DNA from 4 places in the Priestia sp. RMT2NF4 genome. Region 2 is predicted to be linked to each of the others. Evidence: riboswitches for the same ligand, from Rfam matches in the RefSeq annotation. Region 2 holds a riboswitch; each other region holds the start of a gene.

Region 1 (3,095 bases), 130 kb from region 2:
TTTCGTTAGTACGGTGAACGTATGTTTCAATCACTTTTCATCTTTTAAATGACTCAATAATGCAGAAGACATCTCCACGTGAGAAAGGGCGATGTGTGAAATCGTTTTGGCATAAGGTGTAATTTCGTTAATAAATTGCTCGAGTACGTGCAGGTGAGGAAGCTGAAGCTTTGTAATGAAGCAAGCCTGTCCGGCGATGCGTTCACAGAATAAAGCATAGGGATACTGAGAAATAAATCGTTTAAAACGCTCGTGCTCTCCGTTTTTCATGGTTACTTCAATAAAACACGAGACGGGCAACTGCAGCTTTTCATAATCAATATCGATTGTATATCCTTTTATAATACCAAAGCTCTCTAGCTGTCTTACTCGCTCTGCCACTGAAGGAGGAGACAGGTTAATTTGTTTTCCTAGCTCTCTTAAGGAAAGACGGCTGTTTTGCTGCAGTGCCTGCAAAATCGATAAATCAATTTCATCAATTTTCAATCGAAAACCTTCTTTCATATTAATGTTTCATTTGATTAGTAATAGCAGATAATATGTTTTATTTGTTATCTGAAATCTCCATTTTTCTTACTATAATAATTAAAAAGGAGTGAGTAAAAAATGGCAAGAGTTTTGTTAACAAACGAAGAGGGAACAAATTTTGAAAAAGCACTGAATTTAATTCCACATGTAAAAAGGTTGTATGATGAGCTATACGACAAGCTTTGGAACAGTGATATAGTAAAAAGAGAGACTAAGGAAAAAATCAGGCTTTATCTAGCAGGTGTTAACGGCTGTGAGACGTGTATGAGCATGTCATATGTAGGCGATAAGACGCTTAATCAAAAAGTGTTAAGAGAAAAAGAGCTGGAAGAAAAAGATCGACTGCTGTTTCGATTTATAGATGTATACCGAGTGCGTCCAAGGGATTTGACCGATGCTGATATGGATCAATTAAAGAAATTTTACAGTGATAAGCAGCTATTAGAGCTTTTGGCTGTTATTAATTTGTTTGATCAATTTCACAAACTGATTGTCAGTTTAGATTTATATGATTTTTGCAGTTTGCAGCGCAAGTGATGTCTTCCCTAAAAATATCTTGACAGACAAAATCCACAGGAGTAAGATAGCTTTCGTGAAGTGAAACGTATCATGAATCGAATCGATTATTCTAAAAAATAGATCATAGACATTTGAATAAAAATCGCTTAATCCATTATGGAGCGGAGGACCCATTATTTACGCACATATTGTGCTCCGGGGTGAATCCTTAAAAAGGTAGGGTTACTCTTAAAACCCGAACCCGACAGCTAACTTCGCAAGCGTTTTGAGGGGGAAGAGTGTGAAAAAACACAGGAGCCTTCCTGTGTTTTTTTGCGCTTTTTTTAAGAAAAAGATGTAATTTTTTAGAAAAAGTATAAGCTAAGAGAACACACAGCAGTTGAAGAAAGGAATAAATACATTATGAAAAAACAGTTTGCTGTATTGGGATTAGGTCGTTTTGGAGGCAGTTTGGTTGAAGAGTTTGCTAATTTGGATGTGGATGTGCTCGCTATTGACCGCAATCAGGAGGTAGTAAAGAAATATAGCAACTCAGCTACATATGTCGTGCAAGCGAACGCAATTGATGAAGCTAGCTTAAAAGGGCTAGGCATTCGTAACGTTGATCATGCTCTTATTTCGTTTGGAGACGATATCGAAGCAAGCGTGCTTGCAACGATGCTTTTAAAAGATATGGGCGTTAAGCAAGTATGGGTAAAAGCGGTGAATATGTATCATCAAAAAGTGCTGGAGAAAATAGGAGCGGACAAAGTCATTCACCCTGAGCGCGATATTGCGAAGCGTATTGCTCATCACGTGGTGTCAGAAAAAATCATTGATTACATTGAACTATCAAAGGATTATAGTATTGTCGAAATTGTCGCTTCTAAAAAGCTTCATAATAAAACGCTGTTTGATTTGAATATCCGTGCCAAGTACGGCTGCAATATTATCGGCTTTCAGCGAAAAGACGGAGAAATGGTGATTTCGCCTACCGCGCATGAAATAATTGAACAAGGAGATATGCTGATTGTTATCGGACATAATCGCGATTTGAACCGTTTTGAAGAAGAAGGAGTTTAACTCATGAAAAAACAAAATATTAAACTCACCCCTCCGCAGCTGCTGCTCTCTATTTTTGGTGGAGGAATTATTATTGGTGCTCTTTTATTAATGATGCCTTTTTCTACTACTGAGCCAATCCGGTGGGTAGACGCTCTTTTTACATCTACTTCCGCTATGACAGTGACCGGCTTAGCCGTCGTAGATACAGGTACGCGTTTTACCGTCATCGGTCAAACGATTATTATGCTGTTAATTCAAATAGGCGGTCTTGGCATTATGTCATTTGCCGTGCTGATTTTTATGATGCTAGGTAAAAAAATTGGATTTAAAGAGCGTATGCTCGTTCAGCAGGCATTAAATCAGACGAGCGTCGGTGGAGTTGTGCTGCTAGTTAAAAGGTTGTTCATCTTTTCATTTTTAATTGAGTTTGTTGCACTGATCTTTTTAGCGATACGCTGGGTTCCGGAATTCGGATGGTCTAAGGGGCTGTTCTTTAGCTTGTTTCATTCGATTTCGGCTTTTAATAACGCAGGGTTCGGACTACTGTCTGATAACTTAGTTCAGTATGTAGGAGATCCTATTATTAACATCACGATTTCTTTTCTCTTTATTATTGGTGGGTTAGGGTTTACCGTCCTTGCTGATATGTGGGTGAAAAAATCGTATAAAAAACTAACGCTGCATTCAAAAATTATGATTATCAGCACGTTCGCCATTAACGTGATTGCCATGCTTTTTATTTTTTTCTTAGAGTACGGCAATTCGCATACGCTCGGAAATTTATCATTAGGAGACAAAGTATGGGCTTCTTATTTTCAAGCGGTAACAACAAGAACCGCTGGCTTTAATACAATTGATTTAGCTCATTTGCATGACGCAACGGTGTTTTTAATGGTTTTATTGATGTTCATTGGTGCAGGGAGTGCGTCAACAGGAGGCGGTATCAAACTCACGACGTTTGTGGTGATTGTCTTTTCTGTATGGGCATTTTTACGAAGCAGGGA
Region 2 (3,095 bases):
AGGTACAAGAGTCAGAACGTTCTGCAGCAATCCTTCAGGGCATGTGGTAGTAGAGAATCATTCAGGGATTATGTTAGCAAATGGACACGCATACAAAGATCCGAAGCTTGGAAGTCAAAATACGAACTTTGCGCTGCTTGTTTCTCATAAATTTTCGGATCCATTTGATCAGCCGAACGAATATGCGCACGAAGTGTCAAGATTAGCTAATATGCTGTCAAACGGAGGCTTAGTTGTTCAAAAGTATGGAGATATTTTAAAGGGGCGCCGTTCAACAGCGAATCGAATTAAAGAAGGCTTTTTAGAACCAACGTTAAAAGAAGCTGTCCCTGGTGATTTGGGTTTAGTGCTTCCATACAATACAATGAAAAGCTTAATTGAAATGACAGAAGCACTGGATCATGTAACGCCTGGGTTAGCATCTGAACATACGCTGTTTTACGGTGTGGAAGCGAAATTTTATTCCGCCCGTCCGAAGTTAAACGATAAGTTTGAAACTGAAATTTCCGGTTTATACGTGGGAGGAGACGGAGCTGGTATTACGCGAGGACTCGCGCAGGCAAGTGCGTGTGGTGTGTGGGTAGCGCGTGACATTGTTGAAAAATTAAAGAATCGTAAAGCAAGTTCTGAACCTGTTACTGTATAAAAAAAGAGGCCGTCACGGCCTCTTTTTTTTATGGGTTAAATCAACGAGAGGGAATAAGTAAAAAGTAAAGAACTTGTACCGCTCCAACTCCGATAGTGTTATATGATAATTACCCGCTCCTTTTTTAAAAGATAGTAGGAAATCTATACTTCTATCTTGAGCAGAATTAAGTAGAATAAGGCGAATTGATAGTGTCGATTTCTTCCCATCAATAAAGTCAGTGAAATTTTAAGGAGTGTATATCAAGCAGTACAAGGATAAAATCAACAGTTGGAAAGAGTTATTTTTTTGATAAGTAAAATATTTATGGAAGCAGTAAAGTACATGGATATTAGAATAATTATACATATTTATGAATGGTATCAATGAGAAGAAAGTTCACTTTATAAACTATTTTTTGAATTAATTTTTTATCCATTAGATTGTAAGTCTTGTTAAATAGGTGTTTTTGGTTTATTGAAATATGATGTAAATATTTTAAAATATAACAATTATCAACTTTTTACGATAAAATCATGCATTATTTTTGAATAAAAACTTGACAGAAACATATAAAATGAATTTTAATTAAAGTAACAATTATTATCATGCAAAAATATTAAAGAAAATTATTTGCTTAATCTCTTTTGTTTTATAAGAGAACGGAGGACCCATATTTGTGCGTAATGTCCTTGGGGTGAATCTTGAATGAATCAAGTAGGGTAACTCACATACCCGAATCCGACAGCTAACTCCGTAAGCATTCAGTGAGGGAATAACAGGTCTATGAAACCATGATATTCTCATGGTTTTTTGTATAGCTAAAAATATTCCTAAACTATTAATCTGAAAATTTTTAATATATTGTATATTTTGAGTGTTATCGCCCTCAATGCATGGTAAAATAAGTATGGTAGTTAGAATCATTCTAATATAATTTATTTACGGGAGGTAAATCTATGAAGCTATCGACAAAGATTATTATCGCGCTAATTGCTGGTGCTATTGTAGGAGTGTTAATCAATGCTTTTGCTCCAAGTGCTTTTGCTCCGCTGGACAAGTACTTGTTTACACCGCTTGGCCAAATTTTCTTAAGCTTAATTAAAATGCTTGTTGTACCAATTGTGTTTTTCTCTATCACGTTAGGTGTAGCAGGTTTAGGAGATCCTAAAAAATTAGGAAGAATCGGGGCAAAAACAGTTTCCTACTTCCTAGTGACAACAACCGTTGCAATTATTATCGGTTTAATTTTAGCGTATGCAATTAAACCGGGTACATTTGGATCTTTTGATACACAAAACGCTTCTTTTGAAGCTGAAAAAGCACCACCGGTTGGAGAGACATTCTTAAATATGATTCCAGTCAATCCAATTCAAGCGATGGCTGAAGGGAATATGCTTCAACTTATCGTTTTCTCTATCTTTATCGGTTTTGGTATCACGATGCTTGGAAGTAAAACAAAAGGACTTTACAATTTACTTGAGCAAGGAAATGAATTGATGATGTACCTTGTGAATCTAGTGATGAAGTTTGCTCCGTACGGAACATTTGGGCTTCTTGCAACCGCGGTTGGAAGTCAAGGCTGGCAGGCAATTAAAGCGATGGGGCTATACATGATTGTAGTCGTGCTCGCGCTGTTCATCCATTCAATCGTAACATATGGGGGATCAGTCGCTCTTATGGCCAGACGTAACCCTATTGAATTTTTTAAGGGTTTTGCTCCTGCGATGACAGTTGGATTCAGTACATCAAGCAGTAATGCAACGCTTCCGATTTCAATGAATGTGGCGCAAAAAAATCTTCGTGTCCCCGAGTCTATCAGCAGTTTTGTTCAGCCATTAGGTGCAACTATTAACATGGATGGAACGGCAATTATGCAAGGTGTAGCGACTATTTTTATTGCGCAAGTATACGGGGTTGATCTGTCGTTGGGCGCTCTTGTGACGGTTGTGTTGACAGCGGTGCTTGCTAGTATTGGTACAGCAGGCGTGCCGGGAGTTGGTCTTATTATGCTAGCGATGGTACTGAGTTCGGTTGGCCTGCCTGTAGCAGGTATCGGATTAATTATCGGAATTGATCGCTTGCTTGATATGCTTCGTACGTCTGTAAATATTACAGGAGACGCTGCGTGTGCCGTTATTGTGGCTGAGTCAGAAGCAAAGCGTATCGATAAATCTGTAACGCAATCAGCTTAATATGTGTAAAAGCTCTAGCTATATGCTAGGGCTTTTTTTATTGGCAAGAAACTCTTCTTTTCAGCATACAGTTTAATAAGAGTGTGTGTTTGAAAGGAGAGTGCGGAAATGAATAAAACCCATGTGATAAAGCCGCTGCTCGACGACGACTACCCAGTTATTTCATATGGAAAAGGAATTTATTTGTACGACCAAGATGGAAAAAAGTACATAGATGCTTCGTCAGGGGCAGTTACAGCAAGTATCGGACACGGCGTAAAAGAAATTATTGATGC
Region 3 (3,095 bases), on a different contig from region 2:
GTAGCAGCAAAGCTAATGATGATTTCCACGGTACTTTTTAATAGAGAATCTAATGAATTTACGGTTTTTTCAAGCGTGCGCTCGATAGAAGAAATCACTTCTGTAGGAAGAGCGTTTGAATAGTATTTCCACTTAATAATAGTTGGATAAATCGCGGTTTCATAGATTTCTTTTACAAATGAAGGCGCTATCTTTGAAAGAGCAACCACTTGCGTAACGATTGTCCGAACAATAAAAAATCCAATAAGTATGAGCGAAACAACATATAAAATGAAGGTCATAAGCACTGCGTAGACTCTCTTCATTTTAAAAGATTGATGCAATTTTTGAACAATACCCTCAAGCGCTAATGCTGTTAATAAAGCAAACACAATCGGTAAACTGTAAGGGATTAACAAACATACGATTACTATCGAGGCGATGACCCATATTCGCTTTTTCCACATACTCTACTATCCCCCAACTAGCTAAGCTATCTCTATATTTATTGATAAAGAAAGGAACCAGTGACTGCTTTTATGTAAGAATAAAATTTGGATATATTTATACCTGATGTTACATATTATAGGGTCAATTTCCATAATAATAAAGGAATTATTATGAAAAAAGCTACTTATTCTAATTTTTTGAATAGAATAAGTAGCTTTTTAATTTATAAATTAGCCGGCTCTCATGACCTCTGTACCTTTTTTAGGGTCAAATTTGCCTTCAGATTTAGACATCACAATTGCTGCTAGTGTGTTTCCTACTAAGTTAACAACCGTACGTGCCATATCCATGATTCTGTCTACTCCCGCAATGAAGGCTAATCCTTCTGCCGGAACGCCGATTGTTCCAAGAGTAGCCAGTAATACAACAAATGATGTTCCTGGCACCGCAGCCATTCCTTTAGATGTAACCATCAATACCAGAATGAGCGTCAGCTGTTGAACGATCGTTAAATCAATACCATACACCTGCGCTAAGAATAACGCTGCAATCGCTTGATAGAGAACAGAACCATCTAGGTTAAATGTATAACCAATTGGTACAACGAACGATACGATAGCTTTTGGACAGCCCATCTTTTCAAGTTTTTCCATAATTCGCGGAAGAACTGTCTCAGAACTAGATGTACTGTATGCTAACAACAGTTCATCTTTCATATAGCGGAATAAGTGGAAAATGTTAATTCCTGCCCATTTCGCAATTCCTCCTAATACAACAAGTAGGAAGAAAATTAACGCTAAGTAAACTAAGATAACAAGCTTTCCTAATGAAAGAAGTGACTCTAAACCGAATTTCGAAACTGTTACACCAATTAAAGCAAATACTCCAATCGGAGCCACTTTCATTACTAGGTTTACCACGTGAAACATTGCGTGAGAAACGCCGTCAAAGAATTGAACAACAGGCTTTCCTCTTTCTCCAATTGCCGCTACTCCAAGTGCGAACAATACTGTAAAAAAGATAATTGCTAGCATGTCCCCTTCAACAATTGACTGGAAAAAGTTTGTCGGAACAATGTGTAAGAACGTTTCAGCCACTGACTTTCCTTCTTGCTGTTCGGATGTTTCAACGTATTGTGAAATATCACTCTTCTGTGCTGAATGAATGTCTACACCTTGTCCAGGGTGAAAAATATTAGCAATCAATACACCGATTACAATTGCGAAAGTTGTAATAATTTCAAAATAGAGAATGGTTTTAACGCCCAGCTTTCCGACCTGTTTACCGCTACCTGCTCCTGCAACTCCAACGACTAAACTTGAGATAACAATTGGAATAACAATCATCTTAATCAATCTTAAGAACAAGTCTCCCAGCGGCTGCAGGTATGTTACTACACGCGGATCGTTAAACCAAATTACTCCTACAAGAACACCGAGGATTAAACCGGTAAAAATCTGCGTAGCCAAACCAAAACGAATTTTTTTCATAGATGTACCTCCCCAAAGATGTATGACATTTGTATATACTTTTCTGAAAAAACAAAAAAAGACTATTCTTAAGAAAGAACAGCCTTTTACTTACGCTATTTTGGGCTCTTTCTCTCAATAAAGCAAACGAGGTTAACTGTCGGATTCGGAATTGAGAGTTTCCTACCTTTTGTAAGGATTCACCCCAAGGCAGCTTTACTGCCGATAATGATTCCCCCGCTCTATACGATTAAGCTTATTATTCAATTTTTATAAAATTAAAACGATCTATACGTTGTCATACGTTTTTTACAGTCAATAAAACTAAACAGAAGTCTTACTTTTACTTAACTTTATACTGCACAAATATTAATTTACTATTTTTCGACACGTTTTGTCAATACCCATGTTTATAAAACGCTTTCAAAAGACAATAATATATATTTATGCAAAAAAGCTATTGCAATGTTGCAATAGCTTTTTCTTGCTTTTTAAGTCTTTATCAGAAGTTTAAATGGCTATAAAATACGCTTATTTATTTTATAAAAATACAAAATATAGAATAGCCGCTAAGATAATTCGATAAATGGCAAACGGAACTAATTTAATGCGGTTGATTAATTTTAAGAAAAAGCGAATCGATATAAGCGCAAAAATAAAGGCGCTGATAAAACCAGCAATAAAAAACGGTAGTGCATCTGATGTGAAATACTGCCAGTTTTTAACCAATGAAAGTCCACTTGCTCCTGCCATAATTGGCACTGCCATAATAAATGTAAAATCTGCGGCTGCCTTATGGCTCATTCCAAGAAGAACCCCTCCTGAAATCGTTGAGCCTGAACGAGAAAAACCTGGCCAAAGAGCAATACATTGAAACAGTCCTATACCTAGTGCTTGTCCATAAGACATTTGGTCCACCGTCTCTACACGCGGACGTTTAGGTCCAAACAAATCTGCTAGAATCATTAATACAGCTCCGACCACTAAGCCAATTAGCACCGTATTTAAAGAAAACAAATGTTCATCAATGTAATCATCAAACAAAAGTCCTAACACTCCTGCGGGTAACAAACCAACAATTACCTGCATTAAATTTAAGCGATTTGTCGGTCCAATTGCAGCAGCTGGTTTTTTTCCCAATCCTAATAAATTAATAAAACGATCTTTAAAAATAACAACTACTGCTAAGATCGACCC
Region 4 (3,095 bases), on a different contig from region 2:
ACTACGAACATGATAGGGTTTTTTATCATCGTTCTTGGGCTGAGCTTGATAAACGCCTGCTTTACTGATTGAATAAAAATCGATGAAGCTTGTTTATCTACAGAACCTTGAATATGACTGTTGCAATCCAATTCAATATTATTTGCAAAATTCCGTTTATTCATTATGATCCTCCGCTTTCTTGATTACAGTGTTAAATACTCAGCAACCGGCCCAAGCACAAGCACTGGGAAAAACGTAAGTGCTCCTACAATAACGGTAGTTCCAATTAAAATGCCGCTAAATAAAGACGTATCCGTTTTAAATGTTCCAGGTGTTTCGGGAACAAGCTGCTTAGATGCTAGTGAGCTCGATACCGCCAGCATCGTAATTAGTCCGAAGTAGCGTCCAATATACATAACAATTCCCGTTGAAATGTTCCAAAACGGCGTTGCATCACCGAGTCCTTCAAAACCGGATCCATTGTTTGCTGCTGACGACGTAAATTCATACAGTGCCTGACTTAACCCGTGAAAGCCTGGATTTGATATACCTTCCATTCCTAAATGAGTGGTAAGTGCTACAGCTGTTCCTCCTAAAATTAGCAGCGGCTGCAGAATAAGCGTCACGGCGATTAGCTTCATTTCTTTTCCTTCAATTTTTTTACCTACGTATTCTGGTGTTCTTCCAACCATTAAACCTGATAAAAATACGGCAATGATGACGTACATCATAACATTCATAAATCCTGCTCCGACACCGCCAAATACGGTATTTAACATCATATTTCCAAGCGTTAATAACCCGGTAAGAGGCGTCAGGGTATCGTGCATGGTGTTGACTGCACCTGTTTCACTTGCTGTCGTCACGATGGCGTAAAGCGTCGACATGCCGACACCAAAACGGACTTCTTTCCCTTCCATATAACCGCTCGCTTCATTTAGATGAAAAGCACCAAGTCTTGGATTGCCTCCCCACTCTGTTACAAACGCTGTGCTTAAAATAACGATAAACAGCATACTCATCGCTACAAACAAGATGCGGCCTTGTTTACGCTGTCCGATCATTTTTCCGTATGTGAAAGGAAGTGCTGTTGGCAATAAAAGCATAAGGACGATTTGTAATACATTGCTCAACGCGTTAGGATTTTCAAATGGATGAGCTGAATTGACACCAAAAAATCCCCCTCCGTTGTTTCCTAGCTCTTTAATTGAAAGAAAAGAAGCAACTGGTCCCCTTGCTATTTGCTGTGTTGCTCCTTCTATTGTATGGGCAGTCACCGTTCCGCTTAACGTTTGAGGGACACCTAAAAACATAAATAAAATGCCTGTTATAAAAGCGATAGGAAGTAAAATACGCGTAATTGACTTTACAAAATCAACAAAAAAGTTTCCCATTTCTTTCCCTGCCAGCCCGCGAATAAAAGCGATTGCTACTGCAAGTGCCGTTGCTGGTGCAGCAAACATCATAAATACAATGGCGGCCATCTGCGAGAAATAGGACAAACCTGATTCGCCGCTGTAGTGCTGCAAGTTCGTATTTGTCATAAAACTAATGGCCGTGTTAAAAGCAAGTGCCGGATCCATTCCTTTGATGTGGCTTGGGTTAAGCAGCAGTACCCCTTGAAACCGGAAGATAAGGTACACCACAAAAATCATAAACGTATTCGCCAAAACAAGAGCAAATGCATATTGCTTCCACGTCTGATTAAGCCCTTTAATTCCTGCTGCTTTAAACATCAACGTTTCTATCTTTCCTATCAAGCTAGTGTTTTTATCGTTTGAAAACACATTCGCTATATAAATACCTACGGGCTTTGCAATAAGCGCTACAAAAACAAGCAGCAGCGCAACTGATAGTAGAAAAATCCCCACTTTTTATTCCTCCGCTTATTAAAATTGTTCTGGATTTAACAGTACATACACTAAATAAATTAAAACGAGAACTGAAATACCTAACAAAATGAACGACACGTTCACTTCTCCTCTCTTTCATCTACTACATGAGACGACCAGCAAATAATTCCGTACATAGCAGCTGTTAATATGACAAGCGTTCCAAGCATGATCATATCCAAGTTGCTCCCTCCTAACTGTTTCCTAACAAAAATGATAGCTTCTAAGTTTAGTGACGGTTTCTTTTCATAAAGCATCACGTCCAAAAAAGCTAACCGTGAGACGTGATGCTGATTTTTCCCACTAAAAAACCGCAGAAGAGAGTTCTCTTCCGCGGTTTAATGCACGACAAATAAGCCGTGATTGACACGAATTTTTTACTCCCAAAACGCTTACGGAGTTAGCTGTCGGATTCGGGTTATGGAAGTAACCCTACTCAGTTAAGAGATTCACCCCTAGTACATACGTACAAAATATTGGGTCCCCCGCTCATAATTGATTAAGCGTATCTTTGTTATTTAATTTTTAGACTTAATAATAGTTTTTACTGCTGCGTTTAAAACTTTGATTAGCTAACGTAGACAAATAGCGGTTTGCTAGATCAAAAGATTGCTGATCGCACATGGCCCGATATTCAATCATTTGAATCATTTGCTTAGATAAATGCATCCTGACGCTCCTTTCACCTATATTTTGAAAGGAGCGTACTATCCGCTGTTATAGAAAACGACCACGATTACACCATCCTCTCTCTTAACGCTTACGAAGTTAGCTGACGGGTTCGGGTCAAGAAAGTAACCCTACTCAATTAAGAGATTCACCCCTGATAATTGGGTCCTCCGCTCTTTCCTTCTCTTTCAGAAAAGACTCAGCGTTTCACAGTGGAACGTTTCATGAGAGTAATCTTACTCCTGTTAAAATTTACTGTCAACAACATTTTTTGAAATTTTAAAAGCTTTATTTTTCTATATTTATTCATTATTTTAAAATAATAATTTCAGAAGAAAAAAGCGTTCTTATCGAGGAGATAAGAACGCTTTTTTTAGCTCATTTTCTCAATTTCATTTACAAGAATTGAAATGGCATCCGTTTTTGTTGCTTCACGCATTGTACGCTTCATCGTACTTGCCTGCTGCTGAAGCTCATTTACTTCACGCAAAAACAGTTCTTTTGTTAACTGCTCTTCTTCTACAACCATACAGTAGCCTTTTTTCTTAAAGG

Evidence for each region. A riboswitch is a leader RNA that binds a small molecule or an ion and turns the genes downstream of it on or off. The one in region 2 is predicted to bind cyclic di-AMP.
Region 1: it holds a riboswitch for cyclic di-AMP, as region 2 does, so the genes downstream of both, ACMX9J_RS10460 (potassium channel family protein) here and ACMX9J_RS11160 (dicarboxylate/amino acid:cation symporter) in region 2, are expected to answer to the same signal.
Region 3: it holds a riboswitch for cyclic di-AMP, as region 2 does, so the genes downstream of both, ACMX9J_RS26840 (cation:dicarboxylate symporter family transporter) here and ACMX9J_RS11160 (dicarboxylate/amino acid:cation symporter) in region 2, are expected to answer to the same signal.
Region 4: it holds a riboswitch for cyclic di-AMP, as region 2 does, so the genes downstream of both, kdpF (K(+)-transporting ATPase subunit F) here and ACMX9J_RS11160 (dicarboxylate/amino acid:cation symporter) in region 2, are expected to answer to the same signal.

What each region holds. Positions count from the first base shown of each region.
Region 1 covers NZ_JBLQZO010000002.1:244,144-247,238, reverse strand. The annotation lists gene ACMX9J_RS10470 (Lrp/AsnC family transcriptional regulator) at 31-486, opposite strand; gene ACMX9J_RS10465 (hypothetical protein) at 607-1,065, shown strand; cyclic di-AMP (ydaO/yuaA leader) riboswitch at 1,181-1,325, shown strand; gene ACMX9J_RS10460 (potassium channel family protein) at 1,450-2,109, shown strand; gene ACMX9J_RS10455 (TrkH family potassium uptake protein) at 2,113-3,095, shown strand, end outside.
Region 2 covers NZ_JBLQZO010000002.1:377,378-380,472, reverse strand. The annotation lists gene ACMX9J_RS11165 (NAD(P)/FAD-dependent oxidoreductase) at 1-646, shown strand, start outside; cyclic di-AMP (ydaO/yuaA leader) riboswitch at 1,250-1,404, shown strand; gene ACMX9J_RS11160 (dicarboxylate/amino acid:cation symporter) at 1,585-2,820, shown strand; gene ACMX9J_RS11155 (aspartate aminotransferase family protein) at 2,929-3,095, shown strand, end outside.
Region 3 covers NZ_JBLQZO010000016.1:18,523-21,617, forward strand. The annotation lists gene ytvI (sporulation integral membrane protein YtvI) at 1-446, opposite strand, end outside; gene ACMX9J_RS26840 (cation:dicarboxylate symporter family transporter) at 660-1,919, opposite strand; cyclic di-AMP (ydaO/yuaA leader) riboswitch at 2,026-2,165, opposite strand; gene ACMX9J_RS26845 (undecaprenyl-diphosphate phosphatase) at 2,439-3,095, opposite strand, start outside.
Region 4 covers NZ_JBLQZO010000001.1:1,218,297-1,221,391, forward strand. The annotation lists gene kdpB (potassium-transporting ATPase subunit KdpB) at 1-164, opposite strand, end outside; gene kdpA (potassium-transporting ATPase subunit KdpA) at 186-1,847, opposite strand; gene kdpF (K(+)-transporting ATPase subunit F) at 1,872-1,958, opposite strand; cyclic di-AMP (ydaO/yuaA leader) riboswitch at 2,250-2,390, opposite strand; gene ACMX9J_RS06225 (hypothetical protein) at 2,406-2,543, opposite strand; cyclic di-AMP (ydaO/yuaA leader) riboswitch at 2,616-2,758, opposite strand; gene ACMX9J_RS06230 (undecaprenyldiphospho-muramoylpentapeptide beta-N-acetylglucosaminyltransferase) at 2,917-3,095, opposite strand, start outside.